DNA from 2 places in the Evansella cellulosilytica DSM 2522 genome. Region 2 is predicted to be linked to the other one. Evidence: a T-box and tRNA genes for the amino acid it is inferred to sense, from the RefSeq annotation. Region 2 holds a T-box; the other holds one or more tRNA genes.
The links. A T-box is a leader RNA that pairs with one kind of tRNA and senses whether it is charged. The one in region 2 lies ahead of BCELL_RS15380 (valine--tRNA ligase), so its partner is inferred to be a tRNA-Val.

Region 1 (4,416 bases), 1.5 Mb from region 2:
ACCCAACATCTCACGACACGAGCTGACGACAACCATGCACCACCTGTCACTCTGTCCCCCGAAGGGGAACGTCCTATCTCTAGGAGTGTCAGAGGATGTCAAGACCTGGTAAGGTTCTTCGCGTTGCTTCGAATTAAACCACATGCTCCACTGCTTGTGCGGGCCCCCGTCAATTCCTTTGAGTTTCAGCCTTGCGGCCGTACTCCCCAGGCGGAGTGCTTAATGTGTTAACTGCGGCACTAAGGGTATCGAAACCCCTAACACCTAGCACTCATCGTTTACGGCGTGGACTACCAGGGTATCTAATCCTGTTTGCTCCCCACGCTTTCGCGCCTCAGCGTCAGTTGTAGGCCAGAAAGTCGCCTTCGCCACTGGTGTTCCTCCACATATCTACGCATTTCACCGCTACACGTGGAATTCCACTTTCCTCTCCTACACTCAAGTCCCCCAGTTTCCAATGACCCTCCACGGTTGAGCCGTGGGCTTTCACATCAGACTTAAGAGACCGCCTGCGCGCGCTTTACGCCCAATAATTCCGGACAACGCTTGCCCCCTACGTATTACCGCGGCTGCTGGCACGTAGTTAGCCGGGGCTTTCTGGTTAGGTACCGTCAAGGTGCCAACCTATTTGAATGGCACTTGTTCTTCCCTAACAACAGAACTTTACAATCCGAAGACCTTCATCGTTCACGCGGCGTTGCACCGTCAGGCTTTCGCCCATTGCGGATGATTCCCTACTGCTGCCTCCCGTAGGAGTCTGGACCGTGTCTCAGTTCCAGTGTGGCCGATCACCCTCTCAGGTCGGCTACGCATCGTTGCCTTGGTGAGCCATTACCTCACCAACTAGCTAATGCGCCGCGGGCCCATCTCACAGTGTTAGGATTACTCCCAACTTTTACAATAGAACCATGCGGTTCCGTTGATCATCCGGTATTAGCTTCGGTTTCCCGGAGTTATCCCAGTCTGTAAGGCAGGTTGCCCACGTGTTACTCACCCGTCCGCCGCTAATCTCATAAGAGCAAGCTCTTATTTGATCCGCTCGACTTGCATGTATTAGGCACGCCGCCAGCGTTCGTCCTGAGCCAGGATCAAACTCTCCAAAAAATTGTTGAGTTCGATGTCTCTGACATCAAGCTAAATTTTGGCTAATTTATAAATCTTATTGACGGGATATCCTTTCATCAATCGTATATACGACTAATGTGTCTATCCCACTTCGCTTGGCTTTTTGTTTAGTTTTCAAAGATCAATAATATTGGTGGAGCCTAGCGGGATCGAACCGCTGACCTCCTGCGTGCAAGGCAGGCGCTCTCCCAGCTGAGCTAAGGCCCCAAAAAGATGGTCGGGAAGACAGGATTTGAACCTGCGACCCCCTGGTCCCAAACCAGGTGCTCTACCAAGCTGAGCCACTTCCCGTTATTTAAACTATCTACAAACACTATACTAAAGATAAAGGGATTAGTGCATGTATAATTTATTATGGCGCGCCCGAGAGGAGTCGAACCCCTAACCTTTTGATCCGTAGTCAAACGCTCTATCCAATTGAGCTACGGGCGCTTATGGTGCCGAGGGCCGGACTTGAACCGGCACGATAGTCACCTACCGCAGGATTTTAAGTCCTGTGTGTCTGCCAATTCCACCACCCCGGCTAGACGAATTACAAACTTAAATTACTGGAGCGGAAGACGAGATTCGAACTCGCGACCCCCACCTTGGCAAGGTGGTGTTCTACCACTGAACTACTCCCGCAAATAAATAAGTTAATAACGGACTAATTATATATTTTTTAAAATCGTTTGGTGCGGGTGAAGGGAGTCGAACCCCCACGCCCGAAGGCACTAGATCCTAAGTCTAGCGCGTCTGCCAGTTCCGCCACACCCGCAAACAATTTTAAAATGGTGAGCCATGAAGGACTCGAACCTTCGACCCTCTGATTAAAAGTCAGATGCTCTACCAACTGAGCTAATGGCTCCTATAAAAGGAATGAATATGGTGCTGGCCAGAGGACTTGAACCCCCAACCTACTGATTACAAGTCAGTTGCTCTACCAATTGAGCTAGGCCAGCATAAATGGTGGAGGATGACGGGATCGAACCGCCGACCCCCTGCTTGTAAGGCAGGTGCTCTCCCAGCTGAGCTAATCCTCCATTTACCTGCCCAGCAACGTCCTACTTTCACAGGGGGAAACCCCCAACTATCATCGGCGCTGGAGAGCTTAACTACCGTGTTCGGCATGGGAACGGGTGTGACCTCTCCGCTATCGTCACTGGACTTTTTATGAGAGTTTATCCTCTCAAAACTAGATAACATTATCTGATTAAATGATCGTCTTAATAAAGTTTGGTTAAGCCCTCGATCGATTAGTATCTCTCAGCTTCACATGTCGCCATGCTTCCACATGAGACCTATCAACCTCATCATCTCTGAGGGATCTTACTCACTTACGTGATGGGAAATCTCATCTTGAGGGGGGCTTCATGCTTAGATGCTTTCAGCACTTATCCCTTCCACACGTAGCTACCCAGCTATGCTCCTGGCGGAACAACTGGTACACCAGCGGTGTGTCCATCCCGGTCCTCTCGTACTAAGGACAGCTCCTCTCAAATTTCCTACGCCTGCGACGGATAGGGACCGAACTGTCTCACGACGTTCTGAACCCAGCTCGCGTACCGCTTTAATGGGCGAACAGCCCAACCCTTGGGACCTACTTCAGCCCCAGGATGCGATGAGCCGACATCGAGGTGCCAAACCTCCCCGTCGATGTGGACTCTTGGGGGAGATTAGCCTGTTATCCCCAGGGTAGCTTTTATCCGTTGAGCGACGGCCCTTCCATACGGTGCCGCCGGATCACTAAGCCCGACTTTCGTCCCTGCTCGACCTGTATGTCTCGCAGTCAAGCTCCCTTATGCCTTTGCACTCTACGAATGATTTCCAACCATTCTGAGGGAACCTTTGGGCGCCTCCGTTACTTTTTAGGAGGCGACCGCCCCAGTCAAACTGCCCACCTGACACTGTCCCTGATCCGGATTACGGACCGAGGTTAGAATTCCAGTACAACCAGGGTAGTATCCCACCGACGCCTCCACCGAAGCTAGCGCTCCGGCTTCCAAGGCTCCTACCTATCCTGTACAAGTTGTACCAAAATCCAATATCAAGCTACAGTAAAGCTCCATGGGGTCTTTCCGTCCTGTCGCAGGTAACCTGCATCTTCACAGGTAATATAATTTCACCGGGTCTCTCGTTGAGACAGTGCCCAAATCGTTGCACCTTTCGTGCGGGTCGGAACTTACCCGACAAGGAATTTCGCTACCTTAGGACCGTTATAGTTACGGCCGCCGTTTACTGGGGCTTCAATTCAGAGCTTCTCCCGAAGGATAACCCCTCCTCTTAACCTTCCAGCACCGGGCAGGTGTCAGCCCCTATACTTCGCCTTACGGCTTGGCAGAGACCTGTGTTTTTGATAAACAGTCGTTTGGGCCTATTCACTGCGGCTCTCTCGGGCATACACCCTAATAGAGCACCCCTTCTCCCGAAGTTACGGGGTCATTTTGCCGAGTTCCTTAACGAGAGTTCTCCCGCGCGTCTTAGAATTCTCTTCCCGCCTACCTGTGTCGGTTTGCGGTACGGGCACCAGTCACCTCGCTAGAGGCTTTTCTTGGCAGTGTAGGATCAGGAACTTCGGTACTATAATTTCCCTCGCGATCACAGCTCAGCCTTATGACAAGCGGATTTGCCTACTTGTCAGCCTCACTGCTTCGACGCACATATCCATCAGTGCGCTTACCCTACCTTCCTGCGTCCCCCCGTTGCTCAAACGGTGACGTGGTGGTACAGGAATTTCAACCTGTTTGCCATCGCCTACGCCTTTCGGCCTCGGCTTAGGTCCCGACTTACCCTGAGCGGACGAGCCTTCCTCAGGAAACCTTAGGCTTTCGACGGAGGGGATTCTCACCCCTCTTTTCGCTACTCATACCGGCATTCTCACTTCCAAGCGCTCCACATGTCCTTCCGGTCATGCTTCAACGCCCTTGGAACGCTCCCCTACCACTGTCCGTAAGGACAATCCATAGCTTCGGTGATACGTTTAGCCCCGGTACATTTTCGGCGCAGAGTCACTCGACCAGTGAGCTATTACGCACTCTTTCAATGGTGGCTGCTTCTAAGCCAACATCCTGGTTGTCTAAGCAACTCCACATCCTTCTCCACTTAACGTATACTTTGGGACCTTAGCTGATGGTCTGGGCTGTTTCCCTCTTGACTACGGATCTTAGCACTCGCAGTCTGACTCCCGAGGATAAGTAAATGGCATTCGGAGTTTGACTGAATTCGGTAATCCTGTGGGGACCCCTAGTCCAATCAGTGCTCTACCTCCAATACTCTCACCTCGAGGCTAGCCCTAAAGCTATTTCGGGGAGA
Region 2 (4,416 bases):
TACTGTGATCGACTCGCCTTCGTGCGGAAGGTATTGCCATACCTCTTCTGTAATAAAAGGCATAAACGGATGTAATAAACGCATCGTTTGGTCTAAAACGTAAGCGAGTACCGAGCGCGTAGTTAACTTCGCCTCTTCGTCATCCCCATTTAATGGTAGCTTTGCCATTTCAATGTACCAATCACAGAAGTCATCCCAAATGAAGTTATAAAGAGCTCTTCCTACTTCTCCAAACTCATACGTATCAATGAGCTTTGTTACTTGCGTGATCGTATCTTGTAAACGAGTTAAGATCCACTTATCGGCAATTGACTTTTTACCAGTTAAATCAATTTCCTCATATTTTAATCCTTCCATATTCATTAAAGCAAAGCGAGAAGCGTTCCAAATTTTATTTCCAAAATTCCAGTTCGATTCAACTTTTTCCCAATAAAAACGAAGGTCCTGCCCTGGTGAACTGCCTGTTGAAAGGAAGAAACGAAGAGCATCTGCTCCGTACTTATCAATAACATCCATCGGGTCTACACCGTTTCCAAGAGATTTACTCATTTTTCTACCTTCAGCATCTCGAACAAGCCCGTGTATGAGTACGTCTTTAAATGGTCTTTCGTTAGTAAAGTGTAATCCTTGGAAAATCATGCGTGCTACCCAAAAATATATAATGTCGTAACCTGTAACTAATACATCTGTAGAGTAGTAACGTTTGAAGTCAGGAGCTTCTTGATTTGGCCAGCCCATCGTTGAAAATGGCCATAGTGCAGAGCTAAACCAAGTATCTAAAACATCCTCATCCTGCTCCCAATTTTCGATATCCTCTGGTGCTGTACGACCTACATAAAGCTCCCCTGTTTCTTTATGGAACCACGCTGGAATTCGATGCCCCCACCACAGTTGACGAGAAATACACCAATCACGAATATTTTCTATCCAATGTAAATATGTCTTCTCAAAGCGATCAGGAACGAAGTCTACTTTACCTTCTGATTGTTGAAGCTTTATTGCTTCCTCTGCCAATGGCTTCATCTTTACGAACCACTGTGTTGAAAGATAAGGCTCTACAACTGCTCCACTACGCTCTGAATGACCAACGCTATGCATATGATCTTCAATTTTGAAAAGAATTCCTTCCTCTTGCAAGTCCTTTACGATTTGCTTTCGGCATTCAAAACGATCCATCCCTTGATATTTACCCGCATTTTCATTCATTTTTCCCGCTTCATCCATGACAAGCACACGCTCAAGGTCATGACGATTTCCAATTTCAAAATCATTAGGGTCATGAGCAGGTGTGATTTTTACAGCACCAGATCCGAAGTCCATATCTACGTAATCGTCCGCAACAATAGCAATTTCCCGGCCGACAATAGGTAGCTTTACTTTTTTTCCAATGAGATGTTGATATCGTTCGTCTTTAGGGTGTACCGCAACTGCTGTATCACCTAGCATCGTTTCCGGGCGAGTTGTCGCAACTTCTATATGACAGCTTCCATCTGCTAATGGATATTTCATATGATAAAATGCACCTTGTACGTCTTTATAAATAACCTCAATATCGGATAATGCAGTTTTCGTTTGTGGGTCCCAGTTAATAATATATTCACCACGGTAAATCAAGCCTTCTTCGTATAAACGTACAAACACTTCTTTTACTGCATCAGATAAACCTTCATCAAGTGTGAAACGCTCTCGTGAATAATCTAATGATAGTCCTAGCTTAGACCACTGTTGACGAATGGTCTCCGCATACTCTTCCTTCCATTCCCATGACTTTTCAATGAATTTCTCTCTTCCTAAATCATAACGAGAAACGCCTTCTTCGCGAAGTTTACCTTCTACCTTCGCTTGTGTCGCTATCCCCGCATGATCCATACCAGGTAACCATAATGCATCATACCCTTGCATTCTTTTCACTCGAATAAGAATATCTTGTAGTGTTGTATCCCAAGCATGACCTAAATGCAGCTTTCCCGTAACATTTGGTGGTGGGATAACAATTGTGTACGGCTTTTTATTTTCATCTCCTGTTGCTTCAAAAAACTTACCATTCACCCAGAAAGGATACCACTTTGCTTCAGTTGATTGTGGATCATACTTTGGTGGCATTGATATTTCTTTATTTTCCATTTTTTCTTCCTCCTTAAATCTTAGGGTAATCCCTTTTATGTAATAATTGATTAACATTGATTGTAACTATGCTAAAAAAACGCATAAAAAAAACTCCTCACGTCAAAGGACGAAGGGAGTTATATTCCTCGCGGTACCACCTTTGTTTACAATCAAAATAGTGGGCATTAATTAAAACCCCGTCTATAGATTGTACACTCACGGCTTTAACGGTGCTGAACCGGCTATCGCTAATGACAATGTGTTCACGATAACAACTCAAGGGCGACCTTCCACCTCTACCTCCAAGGAAACCTTTCAGCATCGATATTTCGATGGTTTCCCTCTCTGATGGGCTCAAGATGTACTCTTCCCTATCTTCGTTTTTAATAGAGTCAATTTATGTACACGTTATTTTACCTTTTATTGACTTTATAATCAATAGGCAGCTTTGAATTTTCACATTTTTCATTACTTCTACTATTTTCACCAAAAACTTTTCAACTTAAACAAAGACTATTTTTAGTACACAACTGAATTAGCCGTGCATATGAATAAAGTAAGAGCGCATAGAGAGGAGGATTACGTTGTTTAGAAGACGTAGAAGCTTCAGACAATTTCGTTGGCCTCGATGGTTTCAGCGTGGGATAGACGTATTGTATCAAATTTTATTACCTTTAATTATTTTACAATTTTTACGTATTCTCTTTTTGCCTACGACCTTTGACATTATATTATTAGGTGCCCTTGTAATCCTTTATCTTTCGCATCAAATGGGATGGTTTTCGAAGTGAATGCTTTTCGTTAAAAGATCTATATTTAATGTGGGTTACTTTGATAGAACATATTTGCTATTCCCACTTAAAATTTAGAACGGGCATTGTTTTTTAAAAGGCAACCAACCATTACAAAACTGCAGTTACTAGCGCAGGTTTATACTGGAGGTTGCCTTTTTTAGTTATTCATTTTCTTTTTTCTCAAACAAGCTTGTCATAAATCGTTGTACGCGATTCATAGTCAATATTTTCCTCTCTAATTGAGTCACTGCTTGGAGCTCAGTCATTGCATTATCTTTTTTCTTATAAGCATCTACAGCTTGGTAAATACTTTCTGGAAATGCTAAATAGCTTATAAATAAATGCTTCTCTTCTTCAAACAATGCAAAGTGTCGTTCATATAAGTGTAACCAATGCTGACCTTCTTGCTCATCCCAAGGTCTTGATTGGAAAAAATGACGGAATAATAATGCTAAATCTCTTGATGGCGTGTCTAATACTGCCTTTTCAAAGTTTAATAAATACGCAGTTCCATATTTATCAAAGCAAGCGTGCTTTCGACTCGGCTTTCCATGACATAAAACACTTCTGAAGCTTTTTTTATGTTTTGCTCCTTCTATCCATGAACTCAAATGCTTCTCTGCTTCATCGGCCATGTATAAACTTCGTTGGAAGTGCGTTAAAAAAGTAAGTTCGAATGGTGATAAGTATACATTCCCTTCTATTTGATCAGCATACCTCTCCATTTCAAGCCTTCTGTACCCCCATCGTCTTTTTAACGTTTCATATGATTCCTCTAACACTTCTTCTGAATACTCTTGTGTTCTTTCTGTTAAGCCATGGAGCCTTGCCAATTCTTCCACCATTACTTCTTCAGGGTGTACTGGGTGACGAAACTCTGTATTGTCCTCATACCAAGGCATCATATAATATGCTTGCTCATTGTACCGAACGATGTAATCCCCATATTTTGTAGGTAAAATGGGGACGACGTAATGGAAACCAATACGCTCCAATCGCCTTATGACATGAACGAACCAATCCGCTTCCTCTTGATTCATTTTTGCCTCTTTTAATGCATATACACCATTTGCAGAGAAAACTTTTTTTACTTTTCCTACAGTTTCTATTTTTTCTGGATAAATATCGTATTGAAATAGTACTGCACCTATAGGCTTTTGCTGAACTTGTATGTTCATACAGTCACCCTCTCCCGTGTGACGTCCAACCATTCAACAATTGCCTTCACTAACTTTCTAGAACTCTCCCATTGGTAGCTTAATTTCTCTTTCCACATTGCCATTTCTTCTGCATCGTCTACATTTTTCACAGAACTCAAAAACGTAATGAATTCCCAAGGTATAAGGCAATCTACTAGCAAGTTTTGTCCATGCTTATTATTGAGAGGAAAATAGTTGTCCACTTCGTCTAGCAACTTAAATAAGGATGCTTGCCCATAGCGCTCCAACCATTCTGATAGTATCAATCGTAAGGAGCGATAACCTTGTTCTGGCTTTCCATTATTATGAGTCCAATG

Region 1: it has a tRNA-Val gene. The T-box ahead of BCELL_RS15380 (valine--tRNA ligase) is inferred to sense a tRNA for this amino acid. The anticodon was not compared.

Annotation. Positions count from the first base shown of each region.
Region 1 is NC_014829.1:104,357-108,772, reverse strand. It holds rRNA gene BCELL_RS00515 (16S ribosomal RNA) at 1-1,104, opposite strand, end outside; tRNA gene BCELL_RS00510 (tRNA-Ala) at 1,257-1,332, opposite strand; tRNA gene BCELL_RS00505 (tRNA-Pro) at 1,340-1,416, opposite strand; tRNA gene BCELL_RS00500 (tRNA-Arg) at 1,481-1,557, opposite strand; tRNA gene BCELL_RS00495 (tRNA-Leu) at 1,561-1,649, opposite strand; tRNA gene BCELL_RS00490 (tRNA-Gly) at 1,675-1,749, opposite strand; tRNA gene BCELL_RS00485 (tRNA-Leu) at 1,798-1,882, opposite strand; tRNA gene BCELL_RS00480 (tRNA-Lys) at 1,897-1,972, opposite strand; tRNA gene BCELL_RS00475 (tRNA-Thr) at 1,991-2,066, opposite strand; tRNA gene BCELL_RS00470 (tRNA-Val) at 2,072-2,147, opposite strand; rRNA gene rrf (5S ribosomal RNA) at 2,156-2,271, opposite strand; rRNA gene BCELL_RS00460 (23S ribosomal RNA) at 2,341-4,416, opposite strand, start outside.
Region 2 is NC_014829.1:3,313,033-3,317,448, forward strand. It holds gene BCELL_RS15380 (valine--tRNA ligase) at 1-2,124, opposite strand, end outside; T-box leader at 2,227-2,493, opposite strand; gene BCELL_RS15385 (hypothetical protein) at 2,691-2,897, shown strand; gene ysxE (spore coat protein YsxE) at 3,062-4,078, opposite strand; gene BCELL_RS15395 (hypothetical protein) at 4,075-4,416, opposite strand, start outside.